DNA from 2 places in the Paenibacillus sp. FSL L8-0436 genome. Region 1 is predicted to be linked to the other one. Evidence: riboswitches for the same ligand, from Rfam matches in the RefSeq annotation. Region 1 holds a riboswitch; the other holds the start of a gene.
What was found. A riboswitch is a leader RNA that binds a small molecule or an ion and turns the genes downstream of it on or off. The one in region 1 is predicted to bind S-adenosylmethionine.
Positions count from the first base shown of each region.

Region 1 (5,784 bases):
GTAGCCGTACTCTGAATGGGTCTCGGGAATATTGTCAAAGTTCATCCCGTAGATCCCGGTAATTACGGTCAGCGGCATGAATATCGTTGTAATGGCTGTAAATACTCTCATAATTTCGTTGGCACGGTTGGCAATACTCGATTGGTACGCCTCGCGCAAGTTGCCCATAAGATCGCGGTAGGTCTCAAAGGTTTCAGAGATTTTGACCGCATTTTCATAAATGTCGCTAAAATACTTCTGCAGCTGGTCATCGATCAGGCGGAGGTCTTTTTTATTTAGGGTGTTGATAACCTCTTTCTGCGGTCCAAGCATCTTCTTCAGCCAGAGAATTTCGCTGCGCAGACCGATGATCTCGCTAAGATGCGATTTCTTGGTATGCATAAGGATATCCTCTTCCAGCTTCTCAATCCGCACTTCAATCCGGTCGCCGACAGAGAAATAGTTATCCACGACAGTGTCGATCAGATGGTACAGGAAGCGGTCCGGCTCGCTGACCTCCTGCTCCCACAGGATAGGTTTCAGCACACGTAGCTCATGGATCTTTTGTTTGGTGACGGTGATAATGTAATGTCTGCCGAGAAACACGTTCAGTGCACGGAGGAAAATCTCCTCGTCATCGAAACGGATACTGTTGACAACTATAAAATAATGGCTTTCATAAATTTCAATCTTCGGGCGCTGCTCCTCTTCGCTGAGGCAATCCTCAACGGCCAGGTCATGCAGATTGTATAGGGGCTGAAGCAGCTCCAAATCCTCAACATCCGCATCAATCCAGTAGAAGCCCTCTGTAGGGGCTGTCAGTGTTTCTTCAATATCCTCAATAGTTGTAAAAACCCCTGCGTTCACCAGCCGGATTTTCATCTGATTCACTCCTTCTGTCCCCGGTCTTCTCCAGGGATATGCTAATTAAAGCACAGAGAAAAAAATCAGCTTGGCCGGTGGTACAATCAATGAATCAGGCCAAATGACGTTTCGAGAGCATGAAGAAGAACTGCTCCCGCCGCCGGCAAGCTGATGTTAATCCTGTGTGGTAGCTCACTTTGCACGCTTAACTGCGCACCCGGGTCGCCTTCCATGCTTCTCTCACCTCTTCTTTTCGTCATTTATGGTATGAAACACTTGTCTAGTATAACGCCGGGGTATGCCTCTTTCAAGCAAAATTCTTTTCACTTTCAGGGGCTCTTTAGCATTGTATGGACTTGACGAAAAGGAGGTTCATGATTTAAAGTGAATTTTAAGAAAAACAACGTTTGACATTTTAGATTTTTCTAACTGAATACAGCTAAATCTTATCAAGAGCAGGTGGAGGGACTAGCCCGATGAAACCCGGCAACCGGCGTGTGAACGCACGGTGCTAATTCTTGCGGAAGCTTTGCAGGGGATATTTGAATCCCGGCAGAAGTTCTCTGGCAGATGAGAGAGGCGCATATGACTGCAAATCTATGACCTTTCTCGCCCGAGAAAGGTCTTTTTTGGTTGTATTTTAAACACAAGCCGTATTAGCGGCACTCAAATTCAGTTAAGGAGTGGACACAACAATGCCAATTAAAATTCCCGACAGCTTGCCGGCCAAAGAGGTATTATCCGGGGAGAATATCTTTGTAATGGATGAAAGCCAGGCCTTCCACCAGGACATCCGCCCCTTGAGAATCGCTATTCTGAATTTAATGCCGACTAAGGAAACAACGGAAACGCAGCTGCTGCGCCTAATCGGAAACTCGCCGCTTCAGGTTGATGTGATTCTGCTGCATCCCAGCTCCCATACCTCCAAGAACACTTCGGCAGAGCACTTGAAGAGCTTTTATAAAACCTTTGACGAAATCAGCCACCGCCGTCTGGATGGATTAATTGTTACAGGCGCCCCGGTAGAACAGATGGAGTTCGAGGATGTGAACTACTGGGAAGAGCTGAAAGAAATCTTTGAATGGAGCAAACACAACGTTACTTCGACCATGCATATCTGTTGGGCTGCCCAGGCAGGATTGTATCACCACTTTGGAGTGCGTAAGGTTAGCTTGGACGAGAAATGCTTCGGAGTTTTCCCGCACACCGTGAGCCATAATAACGTCAAGCTGCTGCGCGGATTTGACGAAGTGTTCCATGTTCCACATTCCCGTCATACCGACATTTCCCGTGAGGATATCCTCGCTAATCCGGATCTGCAGATTCTGGCCGAATCGGAGGAAGCCGGAATTTATCTGGTAGCGACACATGACGGCAGACAGATTTTCGTTACCGGTCATTCTGAATATGATCCTTTTTCCCTCAAATGGGAGTATGACCGGGATGCAGCCAAGGGGATGGATGTCGCACTGCCGAAGCATTACTATCCTAAGGATGATCCGCAGCGCACACCGCCGGCCGTCTGGCGGGCCCATGCCAACTTATTGTTTGCCAATTGGCTCAATTACTATGTATACCAGGAGACCCCTTACGATATTGGTCCAATAATTTAAAAGAGAAGACGTTAGCTGCTTCACACTATATAGAAATGATTACACCACATTTAGGAGGCTTACAGATGGACGAGAAACTTAGGATTGAAAGCAGACTGGCGCAAATTGGCTCACAGGAAGATCCCGGTACAGGGGCAGTAAATTATCCGATTTATAATGCAACGGCATTCCGCCACCCTAGACTCGGACAAAGCACAGGTTTTGACTACAGCCGCACCAAAAGCCCAACCCGCTCCGTGCTGGAAGAGGCGGCTGCGGAGCTGGAATCCGGGGATGCCGGTTTTGCCTGCAGCTCCGGGATGGCTGCGCTGACCACAGTGTTTGCGCTGTTCGGGCATGGGGACCATCTGGTGGTCTCGCTGGATCTGTACGGGGGCACATACCGGCTGCTGGAGCGGATTCTGTCCAAGTACGGGATCACCGCCTCCTATGTGGATACAAACGATCTTGATGCGCTGGAAGCGGCACGCCTTCCGAATACGAAGGCTGTATTTATTGAAACCCCGACCAATCCGCTGATGATGATTACGGATGTATCAGCCGTGTGTACGTGGGCCCGCCGCCATGGGCTGCTCACAATCGTAGACAATACGCTGCTTACCCCGTTCTTCCAGCGTCCGCTGGAGCTCGGGGCGGATATTATTGTCCACAGTGCCACCAAATATCTGGGTGGCCATAATGATGTCCTTGCGGGTCTTATCGTTACCAAAGGCACCGAGCTGTCAGCAGAAATGGCCATTCTGCATAACTCTCTGGGTGCCGTGCTTGCACCAAATGACAGCTACCAGCTGATGAAAGGCATGAAGACGCTGGCCCTGCGTATGGAGCGGCATGAGAGCAATGCGCTGGAATTAGCTCATTATCTGCTGGAGCACCCGGCTATTGCAGAGGTATTCCATCCGGGGTTGCCTGATCACCCGGGCTACGAGATTCAGAACCGCCAGTCCTCGGGCAACACCGGGATCTTCTCCTTTAAGGTAAAAGACGCAAGATATGTGGAGCCGCTGCTCCGCCATATCCGCCTGATCGCCTTCGCTGAAAGCCTGGGCGGTGTCGAGTCGCTGATGACCTATCCGGCGGTGCAGACCCATGCCGACATTCCGGTCGAAATTCGCGATGCCGTAGGCGTGGATGACCGCCTGCTGCGCTTCTCCGTCGGAATAGAGCATGTGAATGATCTGAAGGGCGATCTCAGCCAGGCGCTGGAAGCAGCGCGGAGCGAGCTTGAGGAAGCTGCGAATTAAGGAAACAACAGGGATGAGCGATAATGAAAAATCGTTAAAATCCGCTGTCCAACTGCTTCATTTCGGCGGGGAAATCGACCGGAAAGCGAGCCGGTCGAAGACCCTATCACTGATCTGGACCAGGTTCTCGCAGGCAAATGATAAAGGATATAGGCAGCAGCGCCGCTTTATGGCGCTGCTGTTTTATTATGGCTTTAGCCAGTTGAGTGCGTGAAACGCGCGAAACAAAAAACCACCCGCTATGCGGGTGGAGGGAACGAGGGTTTGACCACCAAGACCATTCCGATAGAATTGAGATGTTCAGGCTCAATGGAAAGGAATGGTCAAAGATGGCAAACAAGAGCTATAGAAGTGGATGTGCAAATACCATATCGTGTTCACCCCGAAGTATAGACGGAAAGAAATATATAATCAAGTAAGGAAAGATTTAATCGAAATCTTCAAGCGTTTATGTAAATACAAAGGAGTCGAGTTCATAGAGGGACACATGATGCCAGATCACGTGCACCTGTTGGTCGCGATACCGCCGAAGATCGCCGTGTCCACGTTCATGGGATATCTGAAGGGAAAAAGTTCGCTCATGATCTTTGAGAAGCACGCTGGACTAAAGTATAAGTATGGGAATCGAAAATTTTGGGCGGAAGGATACTACGTGAGCACGGTGGGTTTAAATGAAGCCACGGTAGCCAAATACATCCGTGAACAAGAAGCACATGACCAAGCCATAGACAAATTGAGTGTAAAAGAATACGAAGATCCATTCAGTGACAAAAGGAACAAAAAGAAATAAGCCCGTTTAACGGGTAAGTGAAGATGACAAATTACACTGAGCCTGAACAAATGTGTGGTCAGGCTAGCGTCTTTAGGCGCAGTTTGGCAACGAGGGGTTATACCCCTAGAGCAAACCACCCGTTGGACGGGTGGTCCTGATTGTATGTAGAAGTAAAAAATGTAAAAAGTGGAGTGAAAGGTAGAAGTGCCTCTGAATTTGGCGTATGTGGGCAATGTAGCGGCATAAGCGGTAAAAGTGCGTTTGAATTCACCGTATGCCCGCTAAATGGCGGAATGAGAGATTGAACACCTTAGGAGCGCCAGCAAACTTCCAGATGAAGCTGCGAAGTCCATGCCCTACTTTGAGGGAGGATTTTGCCTCGGCTGAGGAATCGCGTGTACGCAAAAAGTTTCTCAAGCTGCCCGGATTGTGATACGATGAAGAAACGAGCTTATTCAAATGTTATACAAATTTAATTCATCCATCATACTAAATGGGCTTAAGAGGAGGCTGCGAACGATGAGTGCGATAGATCTTATTCTGGATAAGACGCTGAAGGGCGAACGTCTTCAATTGGAGGACACTATCCGGTTGTTCGAGAGCAACGAAATTGAGAAAATGGGCGCTGCCGCAGATATTATTATGAAACGCTGGCACCCGGACCCGCTGGCCACATTCGTGATCGGCCGCAATATTAACTACACCAATGTGTGCGATGTATACTGCCGTTTCTGCGCATTTTACCGCAGACCCGGATCCGAGGAGGGCTATGTGCTTCCGGATGAGACCATCTATCAAAAAATTGCCGAAACCATAGCCGTAAACGGTACGGAAATCCTCATGCAGGGCGGCACAAATCCGAATCTGCCGTTCAGCTACTATACGGATCTGCTGCGTGGCATTAAGCAGCGTTTCCCGGAAATTACGATGCATTCCTTCTCCCCGGCGGAGATTATGAAGATGAAGGAAGTGTCCGGCCTTTCTCTGGAAGAGGTAGTGCGGGAGATTCATGCCGCAGGACTAGATTCGCTGCCAGGCGGTGGAGCGGAAATTCTTGACGACCGTACCCGCCGCAAGATCAGCCGGCTGAAAGGCTCCTGGCGTGAATGGATGGACGTCATGCAGACCGCACATAAAATCGGCATGAACACGACCGCAACGATGGTTATTGGCCTGGGAGAGAGTATGGAAGAGCGCGCGCTTCATATGCTACGTGTGCGTGAAGCTCAAGATGAGTGTATCGCCAATAAATATGACTCCGAAGGGTTCCTTGCCTTCATCTCCTGGACATTCCAGCCGGACAACACCAACC
Region 1 is NZ_CP151955.1:2,000,730-2,006,513, forward strand. Features, by position in the region: gene corA (magnesium/cobalt transporter CorA) at 1-861, opposite strand, end outside; SAM riboswitch class I at 1,287-1,420, shown strand; gene metA (homoserine O-succinyltransferase) at 1,539-2,456, shown strand; gene NSS79_RS09095 (aminotransferase class I/II-fold pyridoxal phosphate-dependent enzyme) at 2,522-3,700, shown strand; gene NSS79_RS09100 (hypothetical protein) at 3,714-3,914, shown strand; gene tnpA (IS200/IS605 family transposase) at 4,056-4,490, shown strand; gene mqnC (cyclic dehypoxanthinyl futalosine synthase) at 4,992-5,784, shown strand, end outside.

Region 2 (5,784 bases), 3.2 Mb from region 1:
TAGCCTTGAGAATTTCAGCATGCGGTACAGGAGATGCGCCGACCACGAGGGTTACAGGTTCTGCAGCCGGTTCGGTCGTTGGCTCTGCAGAAGCATCTGTTGTTGGTGCATTCGTTGCGGCGGAATTGGCCACGTTATTGGTATTGTTATTGTTGCCGCAAGCAGCCAGCACCAATACCAAGGTCAAGCTGAAAAATGTGAGCAGTACTTTCTTCATCTGTAAATCCCCCTTTATTAAATGTATGAATAAGGCTATATATGGACGTACCTTATTTCCGGGTAAAAAATTTGACCAGCCGGTCTCCAGCCATTTGCAGCAACTGAACTAGTATAACCATCAGCACTACGGAGATAATCATAACTTCTTTCTCATACCGGTAATAACCGTAGCGGATTGCCAGATCACCAAGACCTCCGCCGCCGATCATCCCCGACATCGCGGTGTAGGAAACGAGCGTAACGAGAGTGATGGTCACTCCGGCAAGCAAGCCTGGACGAGCCTCGGGCAAAAGTACACGCATAACGATCTGCCTTGTGGAAGCTCCCATTCCTTGTGCTGCTTCAATCACGCCCCGGTCAACCTCACGCAGTGCCGTCTCCACCAGTCTGGCAAAAAACGGAGCCGCACCGATGACCAGCGCCGGGATCGTACCGAGCACACCTATCGAAGTCCCCATAATCGACTTGCTGAAAGGAATCAATGCTACCATTAGAATGAGAAATGGAACGGAACGCAGGATGTTTACAAGCAGCGATAATACCGAGTAAATTACCCTGATAACAATGTTATTTGATCTTCCCCATAAATATAACACAATTCCGAGTGGTAAACCAAGAATAATTGTGAATATTCCGGAAAATGCCAACATTTTTAATGTAGCCACTGTAGCATCAAGCATTTCTTCCCAATTAATTGTATTAAAATTCAAGCCGCCCACTATGAAATCACCTCCACATCAAGCCCCTGCGCCGTTAACTCGGCGACTGTGGCTTCAACCGCTTCAGGCGACCCTTCAAAACGGACAATCAGCTGGCCGTAAGGCACATCTTTAATTGTGGAGATTGTCCCCTGCAAAATCGCAAAGTTGACCCCGGTATCGCGGGCTACATGGGACAAGGTAGACTCGTACGTTTTTTGTCCCAAAAAGGTAATCTTGACGGCCTTGCCGAATTCACCATTCACTGCATCAATGGCCGCCCGAAGAGGCCCGTCCTGCTGAGTTTCACTACGGATAAACTCCTTGGTTACTTCATGCTTGGGCTTCAGGAATACCTCTGCGACATTCCCCTGCTCGATAATACCGCCGCCATGAATGACTGCGACCCGGTCACAGATGCTCTGTATGACATGCATTTCATGCGTAATCAGCACAATCGTCAGATTAAATCGCTTGTTGATATCGAGCAGCAGACGCAGGATGGAATCCGTTGTCTGCGGATCCAGCGCCGAGGTCGCTTCGTCGCATAGCAGCACATCGGGATCACTAGCCAAGGCACGGGCCACGCCCACCCGCTGCTTCTGTCCACCGGACAGCTGGGCAGGATATTTGTTCAGATGTTGTTCGAGACCAACCAGTGTTATCAGTTCCTTCACTTTATGGTCAATTTCTTTTCCCGGAGTGCCCATCAGCCGCAGCGGAAAGGCGATATTATCGTATACCGTAGCCGAAGTGAGCAAATTGAAATGCTGAAAAATCATCCCGATTTTACGCCGCTGCACCTGCAATTGCCTCTGATTCAGCGCCGTCAGATCCACACCGTTCACCCATACCTCACCCTCTGTCGGACGCTCCAGCAGGTTAATGCAGCGGATTAGGGTGCTTTTTCCCGCTCCAGAATGGCCGATTACTCCAAAAACCTCACCTTTTTTGATGGACAGGTTCAGATCCCAGAGCGCTGTAGCGGCCTTGCTGCCTTTTCCGTAGACCTTGGTTAAACCTTTTAGCTCTATCAATTACTGTCCCCCTCTCTTTATTTCTATTCCTATAACATCAAAAAGACCTCTTACGATCGATTGCAGATCGCAAGAGGCCCTGTGCGTTTATTAACAATGCCTTCTCATCTGCCAAAGACCGCAAACCGCGCGGTATTGTAGGAATTAGCACCATGACATTCATCTAAAACGCGGATTGACGCGCATTACACAAATCGGTTGCCGGGCTTCATCGGGCCTATCCCTCCGCCGCTCTCGATAAGATTATGATATGAAATTAGTTGCCGTTTTTCTGTGAGAAACGAATGCATGCCTAAGTATAGTAAGTTTCAGGTTTTTTGTCAAAGGGAAAGTTTTACTTAGAGCCGTCTCTTGCTTTCAAAGCTGCCGCGTTTTTACGCCACTGCTCATTGCTGTAACGGAACGAAGCGCTTAAAGATTTGCACACCATCTCAAGGCACTGCTTCAAATCCTCCAGATGACTGTCCAAATCTTCAAGCTGAATTTTGTCATGCAGCCCTTGATGTCTTTGCCAGAGATCATCCTGCATTTCCGCATTCATATAATGAATTTCGGCGTTGCGGCGTTTGCGCAGATTCTGCAGCGGCTCCCGGTAAGAGTTCTTGATATTCTCCAGTTCTTCCGCCAGCGGCGCATGCGCTTTGAGCAATTGAAATTGCCGCAGCACGGTGAAATATGAGAAATGGGCTTTGACCTTGGTCGTGTTGAGATTATACAGACTGTTCAATACAGTTCCAAGCTTGTCCAGCAGTGAGAAGACACGAATAAAGCCATTTTTATAAAAATAAACGTACCGGGCATAATCGCCCTGCTCGATCACTGTCATATCATCCATATAACCGGCAACAACCAATTTCCGGTAAAAGGCTGCCGCGAACCAGCTTTGCTCCAACTCGTCCAAGGAGGAAATCAGCCCGCGCGTCCATATCTCCAGCTTGCGGTATTCATGGTCGTGGTCCTCATGCGCGTTCATTTCCTTGCGCAGCATTGCTGCAAGCTTCGCCATGTTGTCCATGGCTTCAGCCAGTACACCGCCGTTCTCGCGCGGCGGTTCTCCCAGTAATATCCGCAGCATGTTTTGTCCTCCTTAAAGTTTTGTAAGCATTACATCCTGAAATCTACTTCGTACAAAACTCGCTTCGGAAGCATTCGCTTAGTTTTGTAAGCATTACATCCTGAATCTACTTCGCACAAAACTCGCTTCGGAAGCATTAACTTAGTTTTGTAAGCATCGGGAAATAGTTCTTCCAGTTTTGGTCGACTACCTTCACAATATCCCCGCATGGTTCCAGCTCATCCGGATAATCCGGCTTCATGCGGGCGTCGATAACAATCGGCAGCTTATAGCCAATGTGATGGCGGTTAACCTCGGATTCTGCGTAAATATCGCTCGCCGGATTAAACCGGGTGAACACAGTCCACAGAAAGGAGGTTTGCGTCTGAGCGGTTTCAGCGGCGTGATCCACCAGGATGATGAGCGGCCATTCTGTTTCCTTCTGGCGCAGTTCGGCGATCAGTCTCAGCGGAAGTTCAGGGTCGTCTATATAGGATGCACCCGATACCGTTAAACATCCTCCGCAATAAGGAACAACGCCGGTAATTCCGGGAAGCACTCCCTCATTATAGATACGGGGAAGCACCCGAACCGGGGATCCGACGCCCATCATTACGCCTTTACTGCCGCGGTTCAGCTTGTGTCCGGTATAATCCGAGGTATCTTGAGCCGTATTATTCAGCACAACCAGATCAGTTTGCGGATCGAAACGCTCCAGTACCGTCTCCAGCAGCTTGGGAAAATCGCAAAGATCCACCGGCTCATTCGTCAGCAGCAAAAATTTGGTCAAAGACAGCTGGCCTTCTCCCAGAATGCGGAAAGCCGATGCCAGCGCTTCGCGCGAATAGCTTTCGCGCACAACGGCGGATGCCAGCGAATGCGAGCCGGCTTCGGTATAAGACCACAGCGCCTTGACTGACGGCATCAGCAGCGGATAGGCCGGGGACAGGAGGCGCTGAAGAAAATCCTTCAAATAATAATCCTCCTGGCGGGGTTTGCCGGCAATCGTTGCCGGATAAATCGCATCCTTGCGGTGCCACATCCGCTGAACATGCAGGACAGGGAAATCATGCTGCCGGGAATAATATCCATAGGGATCTCCGAAAGGTCCCTCCGGGCGACGCTCCAGCGGCGTTACAAGACCGCGGATGGCGAATTCGGATTCAGCGGGAATCCGGTGTCCGCCCATGGGATCCTTAACCATGGGCAGCCGACGGCCCAGCATCAGCGAAGCCAGCAGCAGTTCAGGCAGCCGCTCCGGCAGGGGAGCAATGGCTGCGGCGATCAGCGCCGGCGGGCCGCCGAGAAATACGGAGACTGGCAGAGCCTCGCCGAGCAGTTCGGCCTCACGGTGATGAAAACCGCCGCCTTTATGGATTTGCCAATGGACACCTGTTGTATTGTCATCATAAATTTGCACACGGTACATTCCAAGGTTACGGTTCAACGGATTGGTAATACTCTCGGTATATACTAACGGAAGGGTGATCAGCGGCCCGCCATCCTCGTGCCAGCTTGTGATTCTGGGCAATTCCTGCAGCGGGTCGGTACTGCGGCATATGCCCAGCACAGGCGCTTCACCCTGCGGCACATCTTTGACGCCGACCTTGAGCAGATCATACAGCAGGCCTTTTTCTTTCCATATCGCCGAGGGGGTGGGCGGCAGCAAAGTTTCCACCGCCCCCGTCAGCGACTTCATCAGCTGCTCGGGCCGGGTCCCAAATGCCTGGTTTACCCTGCGGACCGTTCCGAATAAATTTGTCGCGACCGGAAAAGGGGTTCCTTTTACATGGGTAAAGAGCAATGCCGGCCCTTCTTCCCGTACCACACGCCGATGAATCTCCGCCAGTTCGAGATAGGGGTCCACCGGAGTATCAATCACAGCGAGATCCTTATCCTTTCTCAACTGCTCGATCCATTGACGCAAATTATCGTATCCCACTTTATTGTTCCTCCTCAAACCTGGCTGAGTGCCCAAAGTCTGATTGGCAGTCTTACTGAGAACTAACGATACAGGACAGACGAACATTTCCCCTGCATTTAGTTTGATTTATTCTTTCTGCTCAGCTGCCATACACGCACACTCATGTAGCACAAGACTCCGAACAGTCCAGCAATCAGCAAAATATGGGCCAGCGCAGCAAATATGTACAATTGTTCGTTATACAGCGTATGCACCACAGCCGCACCGCTGAGTACCTGCAGCAGGCAGAGCACAACTGCGGCAACGCCCAGAGCCCTCAGCTCAGGCCATGCTCTGTGTTTCCAATAGGCTAAATGTCCAAGCAGTGCGATCAGAACAAACAGCAGTGCCGCCGCAACCCGGTGTACAAACACTATGCCTACACCACCAGACAGCTCGGGAATCCATTCCCCATTGCAGAGCGGCCAGCCGGAGCAGCCTCCCTGTGAATCCGTGTGGCTAACATAAGCTCCGATATAAACGACAATATATGAATATAACGCCGTAAACCACGTTAAGTTGCGGAACCCCCGGCTTACCCCTTGCCCGTAAGCCTCCTCTACGGCTCTAGATTCATGCCGCCGCTTCGTACCCAGCGCGAGCATGAGTGAGCTGGCGAAAGCTATTAAAGAGAAGCCCATATGCAGCGCCATCACCGCAGCAGACTGCGCTTGCATGACCGCGAGCGCTCCCATTCCACCCTGTACAACTACAAAAAAGAGGGTCAGCCCAGCATAAACAAGCAGTTCCTTCTGTCTGCGGGCATAACGCCAAAAAGCAAACATCGATATTAACGACACCAAACCCGCCAAC
Region 2 is NZ_CP151955.1:6,228,263-6,234,046, forward strand. Features, by position in the region: gene NSS79_RS28765 (MetQ/NlpA family ABC transporter substrate-binding protein) at 1-217, opposite strand, end outside; gene NSS79_RS28770 (methionine ABC transporter permease) at 270-938, opposite strand; gene NSS79_RS28775 (methionine ABC transporter ATP-binding protein) at 938-1,954, opposite strand; SAM riboswitch class I at 2,056-2,198, opposite strand; gene NSS79_RS28780 (Cthe_2314 family HEPN domain-containing protein) at 2,289-3,029, opposite strand; gene NSS79_RS28785 (UbiD family decarboxylase) at 3,166-4,950, opposite strand; gene NSS79_RS28790 (COX15/CtaA family protein) at 5,049-5,784, opposite strand, start outside.
Region 2: linked by a shared signal. The riboswitch ahead of NSS79_RS28775 (methionine ABC transporter ATP-binding protein) and the one ahead of metA (homoserine O-succinyltransferase) in region 1 are both predicted to bind S-adenosylmethionine.